DNA from 3 places in the Paenibacillus sp. BAC0078 genome. Region 2 is predicted to be linked to each of the others. Evidence: riboswitches for the same ligand, from Rfam matches in the RefSeq annotation. Region 2 holds a riboswitch; each other region holds the start of a gene.
What was found. A riboswitch is a leader RNA that binds a small molecule or an ion and turns the genes downstream of it on or off. The one in region 2 is predicted to bind thiamine pyrophosphate.

Region 1: it holds a riboswitch for thiamine pyrophosphate, as region 2 does, so the genes downstream of both, thiC (phosphomethylpyrimidine synthase ThiC) here and ACX1DY_RS04450 (thiamine phosphate synthase) in region 2, are expected to answer to the same signal.
Region 3: it holds a riboswitch for thiamine pyrophosphate, as region 2 does, so the genes downstream of both, ACX1DY_RS18140 (ABC transporter substrate-binding protein) here and ACX1DY_RS04450 (thiamine phosphate synthase) in region 2, are expected to answer to the same signal.

What each region holds. Positions count from the first base shown of each region.
Region 1 covers NZ_JBTLRW010000020.1:23,224-28,265, forward strand. Annotated here, with positions in the region: gene trxB (thioredoxin-disulfide reductase) at 41-994, shown strand; TPP riboswitch at 1,059-1,165, shown strand; gene thiC (phosphomethylpyrimidine synthase ThiC) at 1,282-2,961, shown strand; gene ACX1DY_RS26060 (DUF1858 domain-containing protein) at 3,151-3,378, shown strand; gene ACX1DY_RS26065 (DUF438 domain-containing protein) at 3,418-4,677, shown strand; gene ACX1DY_RS26070 (ROK family glucokinase) at 4,890-5,042, shown strand, end outside.
Region 2 covers NZ_JBTLRW010000002.1:219,350-224,391, reverse strand. Annotated here, with positions in the region: gene ACX1DY_RS04460 (thiazole synthase) at 1-92, opposite strand, end outside; gene thiS (sulfur carrier protein ThiS) at 131-334, opposite strand; gene ACX1DY_RS04450 (thiamine phosphate synthase) at 331-990, opposite strand; TPP riboswitch at 1,107-1,209, opposite strand; gene ACX1DY_RS04445 (SDR family oxidoreductase) at 1,367-2,233, opposite strand; gene ACX1DY_RS04440 (NUDIX hydrolase) at 2,695-3,120, shown strand; gene ACX1DY_RS04435 (hypothetical protein) at 3,193-3,612, opposite strand; gene ACX1DY_RS04430 (acyl carrier protein) at 4,043-4,630, opposite strand; gene ACX1DY_RS04425 (macrolide family glycosyltransferase) at 4,811-5,042, shown strand, end outside.
Region 3 covers NZ_JBTLRW010000009.1:143,447-148,488, reverse strand. Annotated here, with positions in the region: gene ACX1DY_RS18160 (ABC transporter ATP-binding protein) at 1-451, opposite strand, end outside; gene ACX1DY_RS18155 (sensor histidine kinase) at 511-1,938, opposite strand; gene ACX1DY_RS18150 (response regulator transcription factor) at 1,944-2,618, opposite strand; gene ACX1DY_RS18145 (pyridoxamine 5'-phosphate oxidase family protein) at 2,776-3,216, opposite strand; TPP riboswitch at 3,394-3,506, shown strand; gene ACX1DY_RS18140 (ABC transporter substrate-binding protein) at 3,633-4,703, shown strand; gene ACX1DY_RS18135 (thiamine-binding protein) at 4,745-5,038, shown strand; gene ACX1DY_RS18130 (ABC transporter permease) at 5,035-5,042, shown strand, end outside.

The sequences.
Region 1 (5,042 bases), on a different contig from region 2:
TGTTACTTAAATTAAATCCGCTTGTGAGGAGGCCATACTTATGTACAAATCAATTGTAATCGGAACAGGTCCTGCCGGTCTGACTGCCGCGATTTATCTGGCGCGTGCGAATCTTAACCCGCTGGTAATTGAGGGTTTGCAGCCGGGAGGACAGCTGACAACGACGACAGAGGTGGAGAACTTTCCGGGCTTTCCCGAAGGGATTATGGGTCCGGATCTGATGGACAATATGCGCAAGCAGGCGGAGCGCTTCGGTGCTGAATTTAAGAACGGCTGGGTGGAATCCGTCGATTTCTCGCAGCGCCCCTTCAAAATCACCGTGGATGGCCTGGGCGTACTGGAGGCAGAAACGGTTATTATTTCGACTGGTGCGTCGGCCAGATATCTAGGCATACCGGGGGAACAGGAGAACGTCGGACGCGGTGTCAGCACTTGTGCAACCTGTGACGGCTTCTTCTTCCGCGGCAAAAAGATTATCGTAGTCGGCGGCGGCGACTCTGCGATGGAGGAAGCCAGCTTCCTGACACGGTTCGCTTCCAGCGTAACGCTGGTCCACCGCCGTTCGGAGCTGCGCGCTTCGAAGATTATGCAGGACCGGGCGCGCGGGAACAGCAAGGTTGCCTGGGCGCTGAACCGGACTCCGCTTGAAGTGACCCTCGGCGATTCCGGTGTTAAGGGACTGACGGTCCGCAACAACGAGACAGGTCTTGAGGAGCTTGTGGAAGCGGACGGCGTATTCGTCGCTATCGGACATACGCCGAATACGGCTTTCCTGGGCGGTCAGATTACTACGGACGAGAATGGATATATCGTGGTGAATCCGGGGACAACGGAAACCAATATCCCGGGCGTGTTCGCTTGCGGCGACGTGCAGGATACCCGTTACCGCCAGGCGATCTCGGCAGCGGGAACCGGCTGTATGGCTGCGATGGATGCGGAGAAGTACCTGGAAGGCACGATGGTGCATGACTGGAGCGAAACACTGGATAAATAATAGCCGGGCAACGCCGAGGTTGACAAAAAACACCATGGCAAGTAGATTGAATGTAATCAGATAAGATACCCACTAGGGGAGCCTGAATGGGCTGAGACGGGAAAATTGAATTCCCGGACCCTTGAACCTGATCTGGATCATACCAGCGTAGGAAAGTGGAGCCGGACCTTTTATTGAGCGCAGTCTTTTTTGGCTGTTCATAGATAAAGCCGCTCCAGGTGGAGCGGCTTTTTTGCTGCATTTTCTTGTCTGCAACTTGGCTCCCAGAGCCTGGAGGAGGAGAAGAGATGTCAGAAACAGTGAAGAAGGAAGAAGTAACTCTTTTGGGGTTCCCTGCAAGCCGTAAAGTCTATGTGGAGGGCTCGCGCCCGGATATTCAAGTCCCGATGCGTGAGATCAGCCTGAGCCGAACCGAGGGTGTGGCCGGTGATGAGGATAACGCACCGCTGCGTGTCTATGACACGAGTGGGATCTATACCGATGCTGCTGTAGAAACCGATGTCCGCAGAGGACTGCCGCCGCACCGTCTATGCTGGATTGCAGAGCGCGGGGATTCGGAGGAATACGCAGGGCGAATGAAGCAGGCCGGTAATGACGGAAATACGGAAGACTTTTTGGAGGTTGAAGGTTTTTCCGGTTTGTTGCGGCGCCCCTTAAGAGCGCGTAAAGGCAGAAATGTAACCCAACTGCATTATGCGCGGAACGGCATCATTACACCGGAAATGGAGTTCATTGCAATCCGCGAGAATACAACGCCGGAATATGTAAGGGATGAGGTGGCTGCCGGAAGGGCGATCATTCCTTCGAACATTAACCACCCGGAGAGTGAACCGATGATCATTGGCCGTAATTTTCTGGTGAAGATTAACGCGAACATCGGGAATTCCGCCGTTTCTTCTTCTATTGAGGAAGAGGTAGAGAAAATGAGATGGGCCACCCGCTGGGGGGCGGACACCATTATGGATCTCTCCACTGGTAAGCAGATTCATGCTACCCGTGAATGGATCATCCGCAACTCTCCTGTACCCATTGGCACTGTGCCGATTTATCAGGCGTTAGAGAAGGTGGGCGGCATAGCCGAGGCTTTGACGTGGGAGCTGTACCGGGACACGCTTATCGAACAGGCGGAGCAGGGTGTGGATTATTTCACTATTCATGCCGGAGTGCTGCTGCGTTATATTCCGCTAACTGCCGGGCGAATGACAGGGATTGTTTCGCGCGGGGGCTCGATTATGGCGGCATGGTGTCTTGCTCATCAACAGGAGAATTTCCTGTATACGCATTTTGAAGAGATATGCGAGATTATGAAGACATACGACGTGGCCTTTTCCCTGGGGGACGGTCTGCGCCCCGGTTCCATTGCCGATGCCAATGACGAAGCCCAGTTCGCTGAACTGGAGACGCTTGGTGAACTGACAGCCTTGGCCTGGAAGCATGATGTTCAGGTAATGGTGGAGGGTCCGGGCCATGTACCGATGCATAAGATCAAGGAGAACATGGACAAGCAACTGGAGCTTTGCCGGGAAGCCCCTTTTTACACACTCGGTCCGTTAACCACAGACATTGCCCCTGGCTATGATCATATTACCTCTGCAATCGGTGCCGCGATGATCGGCTGGTTCGGAACAGCCATGCTCTGCTACGTTACGCCCAAGGAGCACTTGGGACTGCCGAACAAGAATGATGTGCGCGAGGGTGTCATTACCTACAAAATCGCAGCACATGCAGCCGACCTGGCCAAAGGGCATCCAGGGGCGCAAGAACGGGACAACGCGCTGTCCAAGGCGCGGTTCGAGTTCCGCTGGCGTGACCAGTTCCATCTGTCGCTGGACCCTGAGCGGGCACTGGAATATCACGACGAGACCCTGCCTGCAGAAGGAGCCAAACTTGCGCATTTTTGCTCCATGTGCGGTCCTAAATTCTGCAGCATGCGGATTTCGCACGGTATTCGAAATTCCATGAAATAAAGTGAAATTTATAAGATTACAGAGGCTGTCTCCCATGCTGTAAAAGGCGGAAGGATGCAGCTTTTTTTGTGGTGCAGCTCTTTTTTTAACTTAGTGATTACAATCACAATCTGCCTATATGCCCTGTGCTAAGCTGTTGTTGAGAAAGGTTATCAATTAGTGAGATGCAAAGCTGGAGGAGGAGGGCACATGAGCAAAAAGCTGAGCCTGGAGGAGTCCATATTCGAGTTGGTGAACCGGCATCCGGAGGTCGTAGACATTATGGTGGAGCTGGGTTTCCACGATATTACGAGGCCCGGAATGCTGCAGACGGCCGGCAGGTTCATGACCTTATCCAAAGGAGTCAAATTAAAGAGAATGGATCTTGAAACCGTCCGGTTGGCTTTTGAGCGCTACGGCTTTGAGTTCCTTGAATAGAGTGCAGTTATAAATCCAAAGTTAAAAGGAGAGAGAACAATGAGCGAACTGATTAACAATCGTGAAGCGAATATTCCTGAGCAGACACGCCGCCAGACCATGCTTAAGGAGATCATTAAGGAGCTGCACGCCGGGAAAAGTGTGGAGGAGGTCAAAGCGCGCTTCGCAGAGGCTGTTGGCGACGTTACAGTAGCGGAAATTTCCGCGATGGAGCATTCGCTGATGACGGAGGAGGGAATCCCCGTATCGGAGGTGCAGCGCCTGTGCTCTGTGCACACGGCTATTTTCAAGGGCTCCATCGAGGAGATTCATCGCTCTAACAAACCTGAAGAGCAGCCGGGCCATCCGGTGCATACCTTCAAGCTGGAGAACCGCGAGATCGAACGGCTGGTCAACTTCCGTCTGGAACTGCATGCCGGCAAATTTCAGAAGAACGCCAGTGAAGAGATCATCTTCAAGCTGCTGGAGGATTTGAGCCTGCTGCTTGATCTTGACAAGCACTATAGCCGCAAGGAGAATCTGCTGTTTCCTTATCTTGAGAAATACGGTATTTACGGTCCGACGAAGGTTATGTGGGGCGTGGATGACGGCATCCGGAACATGATCAAAGAAGCCAAGGTGGCGCTCAGCCCGTACAACGGTCAACCTGAGGAGATCAGCGCAATGCTGGCGAATATTATTCAGGAAGTCAATGAAATGATCTTTAAGGAAGAAAATATTCTGCTGCCGATGGCCCTTGAGAAGCTGACAGAAGACGAATGGGTTAAAATCGCCCGTGAGAGCGATGAAATCGGCTTTTGCCTGGCTGCGCCGGAGCAGGAATGGATTCCCGAGCGTGCGGCCGAGCCGGAAGGAGCTGCAGAACAGAAGGAAGAGGCGGGAGCTTCCCCGCAGGGCTTTATCCGCTTCGAGACAGGTATTTTGTCGCTGCAACAGCTGGAAACGGTGCTGAACCATCTGCCGGTAGACCTGACGTTTATTGATGAAAATGATGTAGTCCGCTACTTCTCACACGGGAAAGAACGGATCTTCGCCCGCACCAAAGCCGTAATTGGACGCACAGTGCAGAACTGCCATCCGCCGCAGAGCGTACATGTGGTAGAAAAGCTGTTGGAGGATTTCAAGGCAGGCCGCAAGGATGCCGAGGATTTCTGGATTAATATAAAGGATAAATTTATCTACATTCGTTATTTTGCAGTCCGCGATGAGGAAGGGCGCTATATGGGGACACTCGAATTCACTCAGAATATTGCACCGATCCGCGCGCTGGAGGGGCAAAAACGGATTTTATCAGAGTGACAGCAAGAATCATAAGCTCTGCCGCACCCGGCCTCCTTGCCTGAAACGCGAGGGGGCTTTTTTGGTGAATCCAAGAAGTTCCTGCTATTGTTAAAAATGCTCCGGTATTCATATAGCCGGGTGTATCGCCTTTCCTTGACCGCAGAGAAGCCTTCTATTATAGTGGGTACGTAGGAATAACTATTTTAGCATAGAAAAAGGTGGCTTGTTACATGTCTGAAAGTATCTACGTTGGCGTGGATTTAGGTGGAACCACGATTAAGGTTGGAATCTGCAATGCCGAGGGGAACCTGCTTCATACCTATGAGGGACCTACGGGAACTGCGGATGGCGTCGATGCCGTCATCGATAATATCGAAAAGTAT
Region 2 (5,042 bases):
TCGGGAATCAGAGTGTTCCGGCTGTATTTTCCCGTACCAATAAACAAACGGCTGGATAGTGAAATGCCGCCAATAATCAATGGATCTAACATGAACCCGCCTCCTGATCAATATTTTTGTTCACAACAGCTCAGCCCCCGCCTACAAAATGCACCAGCTCTATCCGGTCGCCTTCGCTGAGCAGCGTCTCCCCGTAATTGTCTTTGGTGACAATCTCACCGTTCAGCTCCACAATTACAAGCCTTCCGTTCCACTCAGGGAGGCACAGCAGGTCAGCCACGGTCCGGCATTCCTCTGCATACACCCCGGCTGTCCCATTAATGGTCAGCTTCACGCCTTTTCACCTCCTCCGCCAAAAGATTCAGCGATATTCACAGCCGCCGCGCCGGAGATATTCTGAACCGCCGCTCTGTAAGCCTTGGCGGCAGCCACAGGATCTGCGCTGCTACAAATGCCGGACATTACGGCAATCCCTGCAGCGCCCTGCCGGACAATCCGGCCAGCGTTGCCCGGCTCAATCCCGCCGATGGCAATCAGCGGAATGCTGCTGGTCCGCACGGCTGCTCTCAGCAGATCAAGGCCACGCTCTTGCTGCCCATGCTTGCAAGCTGTGGCAAACACATGCCCGAACAGGCAGTAATCTGCCCCCTGCCGTCCGGCTTCTGCGGCCTCCTCCGCCGAATGCACCGACCTCCCCAGCCGAAGGCCTGGAGCAGCGGCGCGGGCAGCAGCAGGCGGCAAACTGTGCCAGGCAAGCTGAACACCGCCCGCGCCGGCCGCAAGGGCAACATCAAGACGGTCATTAATGATCAGCTTGGCCGCAGAGATTCCCGCCCTGATCAGTTGCTCCGTTAGGCTCAGCAGTTCCCGGGCGGACAAATGCTTTTCCCGGAGATGGATATAATCCATGAGTGGATGCACAGAAGCAGCAAGTGCAATAAACCGCTCCGGTCCAAGCTTCCCGTCCGAAATCAAATGAATTTCAGTCAAGCGGTTCACCTTCATTCATTGTTGTTGCAACACCAAACACAAAAAAACCGCCCCCAGCAATAGGAGGCAGTCGGAAATATATACAGGAATACGGGCTGAAGAATAAGCCCTGCTGCAGTCATTCGTCATCACTTTCCTACGCTGGTATAAACCAGATCAGGTTCAAAGGGTCCGAACGGTCAGGTTCGTCTCAGCCTTGCGGCACCCCTAGTGGCAAATTCATATTCAGTTGCTGACGTGGTTCATATTAACATAGTTTTCCTCGAAAAAGCTATACAAATGATATGAGAATTTCACCGCTTTAGCATACGCAGCAAAAAGAGCGAACCGCAGAGGTACGCTCTTACACCTGAATTATAGAGCAGCAATGCTCTAATTAGCCGTTTATAATCTCGCCGCCGTTAACATGTATAACCTGTCCGCTTACATAGGATGAATCCTCAGAAGCGAGATAGACATAGGCGGGAGCCAGCTCCTCCGGTTGGCCGGGACGTTTCATCGGCTGTGTGCCGCCGAACTCGCTGACCTTCTTAGCATCAAAGGATGAAGGGATAAGCGGAGTCCAGACTGGACCCGGCGCGACAGCGTTGACACGAATACCCTGCTCCGCCAGATTCATCGACAGCGACCGGGTGAAGCTGAGAATTGCGCCTTTGGTGGACGAATAGTCCAGCAGCTGCGGGCTGCCCCGATAGGCCGTGATGGAGGTCGTATTGATGATCGTGGAGCCTTTTTTCAGATGGGGCATTGCCGCCTTGGTCAAGTAGAACATTGAAAAAATATTTGTGCGGAACGTGCGCTCAAGCTGCTCGGAAGTGATATTCTCAATCTTGTCCTGCGGATGCTGCTCGGCGGCATTGTTGATCAGGATGTCCAGCTTGCCCAGTCCGTCCACCGTCTTTTTAATCAGATCCTGGCAGAAGGCTTCCACACCGATATCACCGGCTATCAAAATACATTTGCGGCCTTCCTGCTCCACCTGGCGTTTGGTCTCCTCGGCATCCGAATGCTCACTCAGATAAGAAACAACGACATCCGCACCTTCCTTGGCAAAATGAACAGCCACCGCGCGCCCAATGCCGCTGTCACCCCCCGTAATAAGCGCCGCCTTGCCCAGCAGCTTGCCTGCCGCCTTATAGGCTGACGTCTCGAATTCCGGCAGTGGCTTCATCTGGCTCTCAATCCCGGGCTGTTGCTTCTGCTCCTGCGGGGGTAAGGTTTGTGTGGCTTGATTGTTTGGCATGATCCTTGTCTCCTTTCGCTGTGCAACTATGGAAGTAGCATCATCGTTTTAGGATGGCTTATGGGGCTTGGATTATGCGTCTGGTGTGCTGTATTAGATTTATCAAGTCGGCTTTAACCGTGACTGCGGGGAATGTTTGGACTTTCGGCCGCTGTTATGTTTGGATTTCTTGATTTAAACTGTTATTCACAGTAGAAATCCAAACATAGCCTATGCTTCCGAAGCCAGCTTTCCTGCGGAAAGCTCTTAGGCGAACGCTACCGCTCCTACAGTTCCAAACTTCCCCTCCGCCACTTCTGCCTTTTGGTAGTTCTTTAGTTCAGCTTATATAGCTGAATTATCTTTACCACATACAGTCGTTTTTCGTGAAGACACCAGATATAATTTAGAGAACATTGTGTTTGTCAGGCAAGGAGATTTGGACGGAACAACGAGGTTAGGTTAAGGAGGCAGGCACAGTTATGAGCAGAAATTCAAAGAGCATCGTCGTTGCCGTCAAAGGAGTCATTGTACATAAAGGCAAAATTCTGCTTGTACAGCGCGCTGCGGAGGATTCTGTAGGAGCGGGGAGCTGGGAATGCCCGGGAGGGAAAATTGAATTCGGAGAAGGCCTGGAGACCGCGCTGGTGCGGGAGATCAGGGAGGAGACCGGACTTACCGTAGAAGTGGGAGCACTTTTATATGTATCCTCCTTTCTGAGCGATCCGGGCAGACAGCTTATCATCATCACCTATCTGTGCAAATCAGATGACGATACAGTGCTGCTCTCGGAAGAACATACAGCTTATAAATGGTGCACCAAGCTTGAAGTTCAGACCTTGCTGCCGCCCGGCATTCTGGCGGAATTTGAGAAAAGCAATGTGTTTGCACTGGAGGAGCTGCTGTGAGAAACATCTGTATCGGAAGAAGACCGCTTTCCTGATGAAAGTGGTCTTCTTCACCTGGAGCTAAAATCGCACTCACGGCAATCCGATCGGTCCCCCAATTGAAATGGAGTCCTTCTGGCTTCCGTCAACTGTGGCCGGTTTCTCGGTGAAAGAGGAGCCTTTGGCACCATCATTCACTGTCACCGCCTGCACTAGCCCAGCTCCCGTAATACTCGCAGCCGCATTCAGAACCAACTGGACTACAGTAGTTCCTGCACTCAGCTTCACCTTGAGGCCTGCCGCGCCAGCAGCTACACCAAGTTTGCTTATAGAGCCTTTTTGCAATTGCAGCTCAAATGATTTAGCTTCAACATTCACATTCTCAAAGATACCATTCAGCTCTACCGCAGCACCATCAGGGAGGTCCTCGGCCACTTCCACGTCAGTGAATCCCACACCTGAAGCCCCATTCTCTTCCAGTTTGACGCCGGACTGCACTGTTACTGCCTTCACAGCGGTTGTGCCTTCAGCCACAAACCGGAGGCCAAATTCAGGGCGTTATCGTCGCCTGCTTATTGTCGTCTTATCCACCAATAAAGTTGAAGGTATGGCGGTTGGGAAACTGACAAGTCTCTTTAGTTTGGGAGCGTTCGCTCCATATTTTATAATCGGAAAAGTTCAATATATTCTCTTGGTTTTACCCTCGTTCTGGATGGCAAAATTTATGCAGTCAGGAAATTATTTCGCATTATTTATCTCAATTATATTGGCAGGGCTTTGGATTATTCTGTTGTCCAAAAAATTCATGAGAAAAATAGCTGGTTAGGGAAACAAAACAGCAGTCAAAAAGCTCCTGAGCCAATGACCGCTGTTAAGTACCCTATTCGCTCAAATCTAACCATACAAGTAACTTCAGCCGATGAATTATTTGAGTTACCAGGCTCTATACTGCTGTTTCATGAATATGTATTGCCAATTCACGTAAACTTTTATGCTCAATAATCGCGTTTAATGAAATCTCTTCGCCATATTGATTCTGGACCCTTTCCATGATAAAAGTAGAAAGAATTGAATCGACACCATAAGCAGATAAGTCCTCGTCGGGCATAATTTCATCGGCAGGGAGCTTGATTTTCTCAGATACAATCTCCCGAAGTGCCAGGATAATTAGATCTAGATCACTACCACCATCTCTTACGGGCTCATTCAAAGTAAATTCATTGTCCGTAGGCACACTAGCCGATGAATAAAGTCCCTTCGAGTCCGCAACCAGTTCCCGGGTTGAATCCTTTTCATTCTCCTCACGTAAAGCGATGATCTGCTGTACATGCTCCTTAACTATATGAATAGAGGGTTCTTCCAAAATAGAGAAATGATCGCTTGGCACATCTACAACTTGAATTTCACCTTCCACCAGCATCCGCCATGATTCCACATAGTCGTAACCTTCCAGAATGTTTGCTGCCTCCCATTGCTGCCAATTCCCCTGCCCTACGTAACCATGTGTTCCGGTAAAACGGGAAACCCTCATCAAGATCCTGCACCAGCTGAAAAAATAGATTATATTTTCCATTATTTATGCTATTATATACAGTGGATTTTATGTTCGGATTACGAGCGTAAATCCACTGTTTTTTATGGTTATCGTACGGAACATAGCACCCTGCTCTTACACAATTTAGAGAAAAATATACCCAAAGGAGTGGTAGAAATGGTACGTGTGTTATTTATTAATGGCGGATCAGAAGGACATATCAACCCGACTATTGGTGTGGTGCAGGAGCTTATTTCGCGTGGCGAAGAGGTAGTATACTTTTGTATTGAAGCTTACCGTGAGCGTATAGAGAAGACAGGAGCTTCAGTACGGACAATTGACGATCAAAAAATCATTAAAGCCTTCATGTCAGGCGGAAGAAATTATCTGCCCGAAAGAATTAACGGTC
Region 3 (5,042 bases), on a different contig from region 2:
GGCTGCCCAGCAGCGCGGCGGCGATGCCAAGCCGCTGCTTCATGCCAAGCGAGAAGCCCTTCACGGGCCGCTTTTCTTCCCCCGTCAAAGAAACGATGTCCAGCACTTCAGCTATACGTGACTTAGGTACGTCAAGAATGCGGCGGATGGCTTCCAGATTGTCCAGGGCGCTTAGATGGCCGTAATAAGACGGCGATTCCACAAGGGAGCCCACCTTGCGCAGAATTTGTAGCTTATTCCGCCGAAGCTCCTGCCCAAAAATTTCAATGCTTCCCGAGGTTGGCTTAATCAGCCCCAGCAGCATGCGGATTGTCGTAGTTTTGCCTGCACCGTTCGGCCCCAGAAAGCCGTAGATTTCCCCTTTGCTTATGTTCAGGTTCAAATGCTCTACCGCAGCCCGTCCGCGGTATTCCTTCAATAAATCTCTTGTTTCGATCACTGTTTCCTTCATTCTCTTCACCTCGGTAACCAGCATAACGTCCCGAGGTTAAAAGCACGGCGGCAGCAAGTTTAAGTTTTGTTTAAATTTTCTTGCGCCAGGCTTAGAATTACGATGCTGGTGCCTTGCCTGGTGCTGTCCACCTTCCAATCCAGCTTCATCCGCTTGAGCAGCAGATCGACGATGGACAAGCCCAGACCCGCTCCTTTAGAGTCGCTGGCACTGCCAATTCCGCTGCCGTGGTCGCTGATGACAATCACCCGCTCGCCGTCCCGGACCTCTGCTGCCACGCGGACATAGAGGCCGCTCCGTGCGTGGCGGACAATATTTTGAAACAGATTATCCAGAATGCGCCGGAACCAGCTCTCATCCACTATCCAATAGAGCGGTTCAGCTTCCAGGTCAATTTCAATCTGAAAACCTTCCTTCTCCCACAGCGGATACCAGGCTGCAGCACTCTCCCGCAGCAGTCTCAGCACATCCTTGCGCTCCAGATTCAGCTTCATTCGTCCGCTGCTTAGCAGGTTGTAGGACAGCAGATTTTCGATCAGCCCGCCAAGGCTCTCGATCCGTTCATCCATCAGCTTCAGCGATTCCTGTCCCCGGGGCGTCAGCGCCTCCTTGCCCAGTACATGAAGGTGACTGCGGATCACGGTAAGGGGAGTGCGCAGATCATGCGACAAATCGGATACGAGACGCTTGCGCAGCCCTTCCTCTTCCGCCTCTCGTGCACGGCTGGCGGCAAGCTCGGTGACCATCGTATTAAAGGCGGCCTCCAGACGGCCAATCTCATCAGGATTCCCCAGAGCAATGGACTCAGGCAAGCCTGCTTTTCCCGTGAAGACCATGGCCGTCTCCAGACGCAGCAGCCTTTTGCGGATTTGGACAAAGAACAGCAACGATACAATGATGAAGCCAATAAAAAATGTAGCCATAACTACCGTGTACCATGAATCAAGCCCTGCAAAAGAGGTCTGCTCCTTGATGACGGCAGGAATTTGCATCACCATGAAGCCTTCTCCGGCTTCCGCACGGTCTCCCATAAAAGCGACAATGGCGAGCGGCTGCCGATCCTGGCTCTTTTTCATGAAGGAAATCGCCTCTGCTGCGGTCCACTGTGAAGGGACGGAGTACCGTTCATTTTGTTTCCAAAGCTTCGGCTCGGCAGAATCCAGCGACAGCCGGGTACGCCCATCTCCGTCTACCCAGAACATCGCAGCCAGGTTGTAGGTTCCCTTTAACTCTCGCAGCCGCTCGTTAATCACCTCAGCAGGCTTGCCAAGAAGCCCCGCCGCTTCCTTATGCCAAATGTTTTCCAGCACTAAAATGTCTTCATACGGGGCATATTCCTCCGGAGGTTTCTCCCCGGCCATGTTATTGAAGAAGCCATACAATCCTATGGTCAACGGAAGTACAATGGGAATAAACAGAAGCGCAGCCATAATGATCAGCAGGTAACGTGAGAGAAGCGAGCTGTGGAGCTTGCGAAAACGTCCCATTCGCCTCATGCTCTTACCCTGTAGCCGATCCCCCGGACCGTCTCAATGATCTCCGGCGCGGCCGGATCAAGCTCCAGCTTCTCGCGCAGGTAACGGATATGCACCATGAGCGTCTTATCACCCTCTATATAACTTTCTCCCCAGACGGCCTCGTAAATCTGCTCCTTCGTCAAAATCTGGCCGAGGTGGCGCAGCAAATAGGAGAAAATCTGAAACTGCTTGCCGGTCAGCAAAATTTCCTTGCCGGTAGCCGCCTCTATAATCCGGTTGTCTCCTTCGTATACCATGAGGTGCTTCAGCGCCAGCGGCACAGTCGCGGCTGCTCCCGTCCGTCTTAGCAATACCTCAATCCGCGCAGCCAGCTCATCGGGGTGAAACGGCTTCGTTAAATAATCATCGGCGAACTCCAGGCCCTGAAGCTTATCATCAATCGAGGTCCGGGCGGAGAGCATCAAAATGGGCAGATTCGGGTAGGCCCGCTTCAGCCGCTGCCCGACGGTGAAGCCATCCAGACCCGGCAGCATCACATCGAGAATCGCAAGCTGGCAGCCTGCCGCAGCTTCCACCGCACCCTCTCCGCTCTCCAGCCAGCGGACGGCATATTCCCGCTCACGCAGATCCGCAGAGACAGCGCTGCCAATCTCCCGGTCGTCTTCAACATACAGCAATGTAACGCTCATCAGCCTCAATCCTTTCTGTGCAAAAGTATAGCATGATTTCCCATAAGCCAGCACCAGCCATTGCCGAACAGTAAGCAGGGCTGTATCATCCTGATTTCGTTAAAAAAAGCCATCTCAAACCCTAAGGTTCAAGATGGCCCTGTTCCGCCTTCAATGCTTATTTTCCGGAGAGTGCCGCCGAGCGCTGCCAAACCCCGTTTTCCTTGTTTTTGCCCAGATACTCTATCCGTGCCGGCATAAGCTCAAGAATCACATAATCGGGATCATCCGGCCCTTTGAACCACTTTTCCAGCTCTTTATTCCATACTTTAGAACGCAGGCCTTCATCCTTGGTAACGGCAGCAGTGGCTTCAATCTCCAGCACATCCTTACCGCCGCCTTGCTCATATCCTAGCAACAGAAATGCATGCGGGTTATCCTTCAGTTCCTCTACCTTATGCGTCTTGCGGCTCGTTGCCAAGTAGATCTGAAGCCCCTCGTGAAAAACCGCCATATAGCGCACCTTAGGTTTGTTGCCGGCTTCTATCGTTCCGAAGGAACCGAACTTGTTGTCATCCAGCGCTTTGATGATTGCCTGCTCCAGTTCTCTGTTGTCCATTGACGAAAAAGCTCCTTTCTAATACCAGTTTGATTTTTCGCTAAAATTTGCGTCAGGTTAGTGTACCCTTTCCGAGGGTATTAAATTCCGGTCCCTGCCATTTGGAGGTCCGTCACTGGACAATTCCGAAGGAGACAGTCTATAATACACCGTAAGAACACAGCAATGCCCATAACTTCATAGTACCAGGGGTGCTGGAATTGGCCGGCTGAGATTGTATCCCTCAAAGATACTGACCCTTATACCTGATCTGGATAATGCCAGCGTAGGAATCGTCACCTGCTTACAGCCGCTCGCGGCCTATAGCGAACCCACCTTACGTTACATTGGCGTCCCGGTCTCCGGGGCGCCTTTTTGGTATGAACATCATCAGAAATTGGAAGACTGAGGCTAGCTGGAAGGAGAGAAGAGAAGAAATGGGAGTCAAAAAAGCACTAATGCTCTGCATCAGCTGCATGCTGGTCATCGTCATGGCCGGCTGCGGCAGCAACAACGGTAATGCCGGCGGCAACGCCGCTGCGACCTCCGGGGGCAGCACCGCTTCCCCAGAAGCAACGGCTACAGGCACGGAAGCCCCCAAAGAGCTGACCAAAATCAAGGTCGCGCTCGACTGGACGCCGAATACGAACCATACCGGCCTCTATGCGGCTAAAGAGCTGGGATATTACAAGGAAGAAGGCCTCGATGTAGAAATCGTGCAGCCGGGATCGGCGGGAGCCGACACGATGGTGACGTCGGGCGAAGCCGCTTTTGGCATCAGCGCCCAGGAGGCGCTCACGCTGGCCCGTCTGCAGGGTGTGCCGCTTGTATCTATCGCCGCAATCATTCAGCATAATACCTCAGGCTTTGCCGCGCCGAAGGACCGCAATATCAAAACTCCGAAGGATTTCGAGGGCAAAACCTACGGCGGCTGGGGCTCACCTGCTGAGGAAGCGGCAATGAAGGCGATTATGGACCCCGAAGGCGGGGATGTCAAAAAGGTGAAGCTGGTCAATATCGGCGAAGCCGACTTCTTCACTGCCGTGAAGCGGGACATTGATTTCGCCTGGATTTTCTACGCATGGACCGGCATTGAAGCCGAGCTGCGCGGGGAACCGCTGGATATGCTGTATTTGAAGGATTATGCGCCGCAGTTGGATTACTACACCCCGGTACTTACCACAAGCGAGAAGGAAATTGCCGAGCACCCCGAAGTGGTGAAGGCTTTCCTTGCGGCTACGTCGAAAGGATATCAATACGCGATTGACAAGCCGGAAGAGGCTGCCGCTATTTTGTCCAAAGCCGTGCCTGATCTTGATCCCAAGCTGGTTCTGGCCAGCCAGAAATGGCTCAGCCCGAAATACAAGGACGATGCCGCCCGTTGGGGCGAGCAGAAAACCGAAATCTGGAAGAATTATGCCGACTGGATGTACGGCCTGAAGCTGCTGGATAAGCCGCTGGATGCCGCTTCGGCGTTTACGAATGATTTTTTACCGGAAGGCAAGTAGACTATATACCCTAATTCCAAAATCGAAAGGATCTGATCCGCATGGCCAACACACTGCTCAGCATTCAAGTCATCCCCAAAACTCTGAACAACGAGGACTCCATCCCTTATGTGGACAAAGCCATAGAAGTTATTCAGCGATCCGGCGTCAAACACCAGGTGAATCCGCTTGAGACAACAATGGAAGGTGAACTGGAAGAGCTGCTTGATGTGGTCCGCCAAATGCACCACGCACTCATTGAATCCGGCAGCCCCAGCGTCATCTCACAGATCAAGATCGCCCATAATCCCAGCGGAATCAGCATGGACAAGCTGACGGAAAAATACCGGCCGTGAGAGC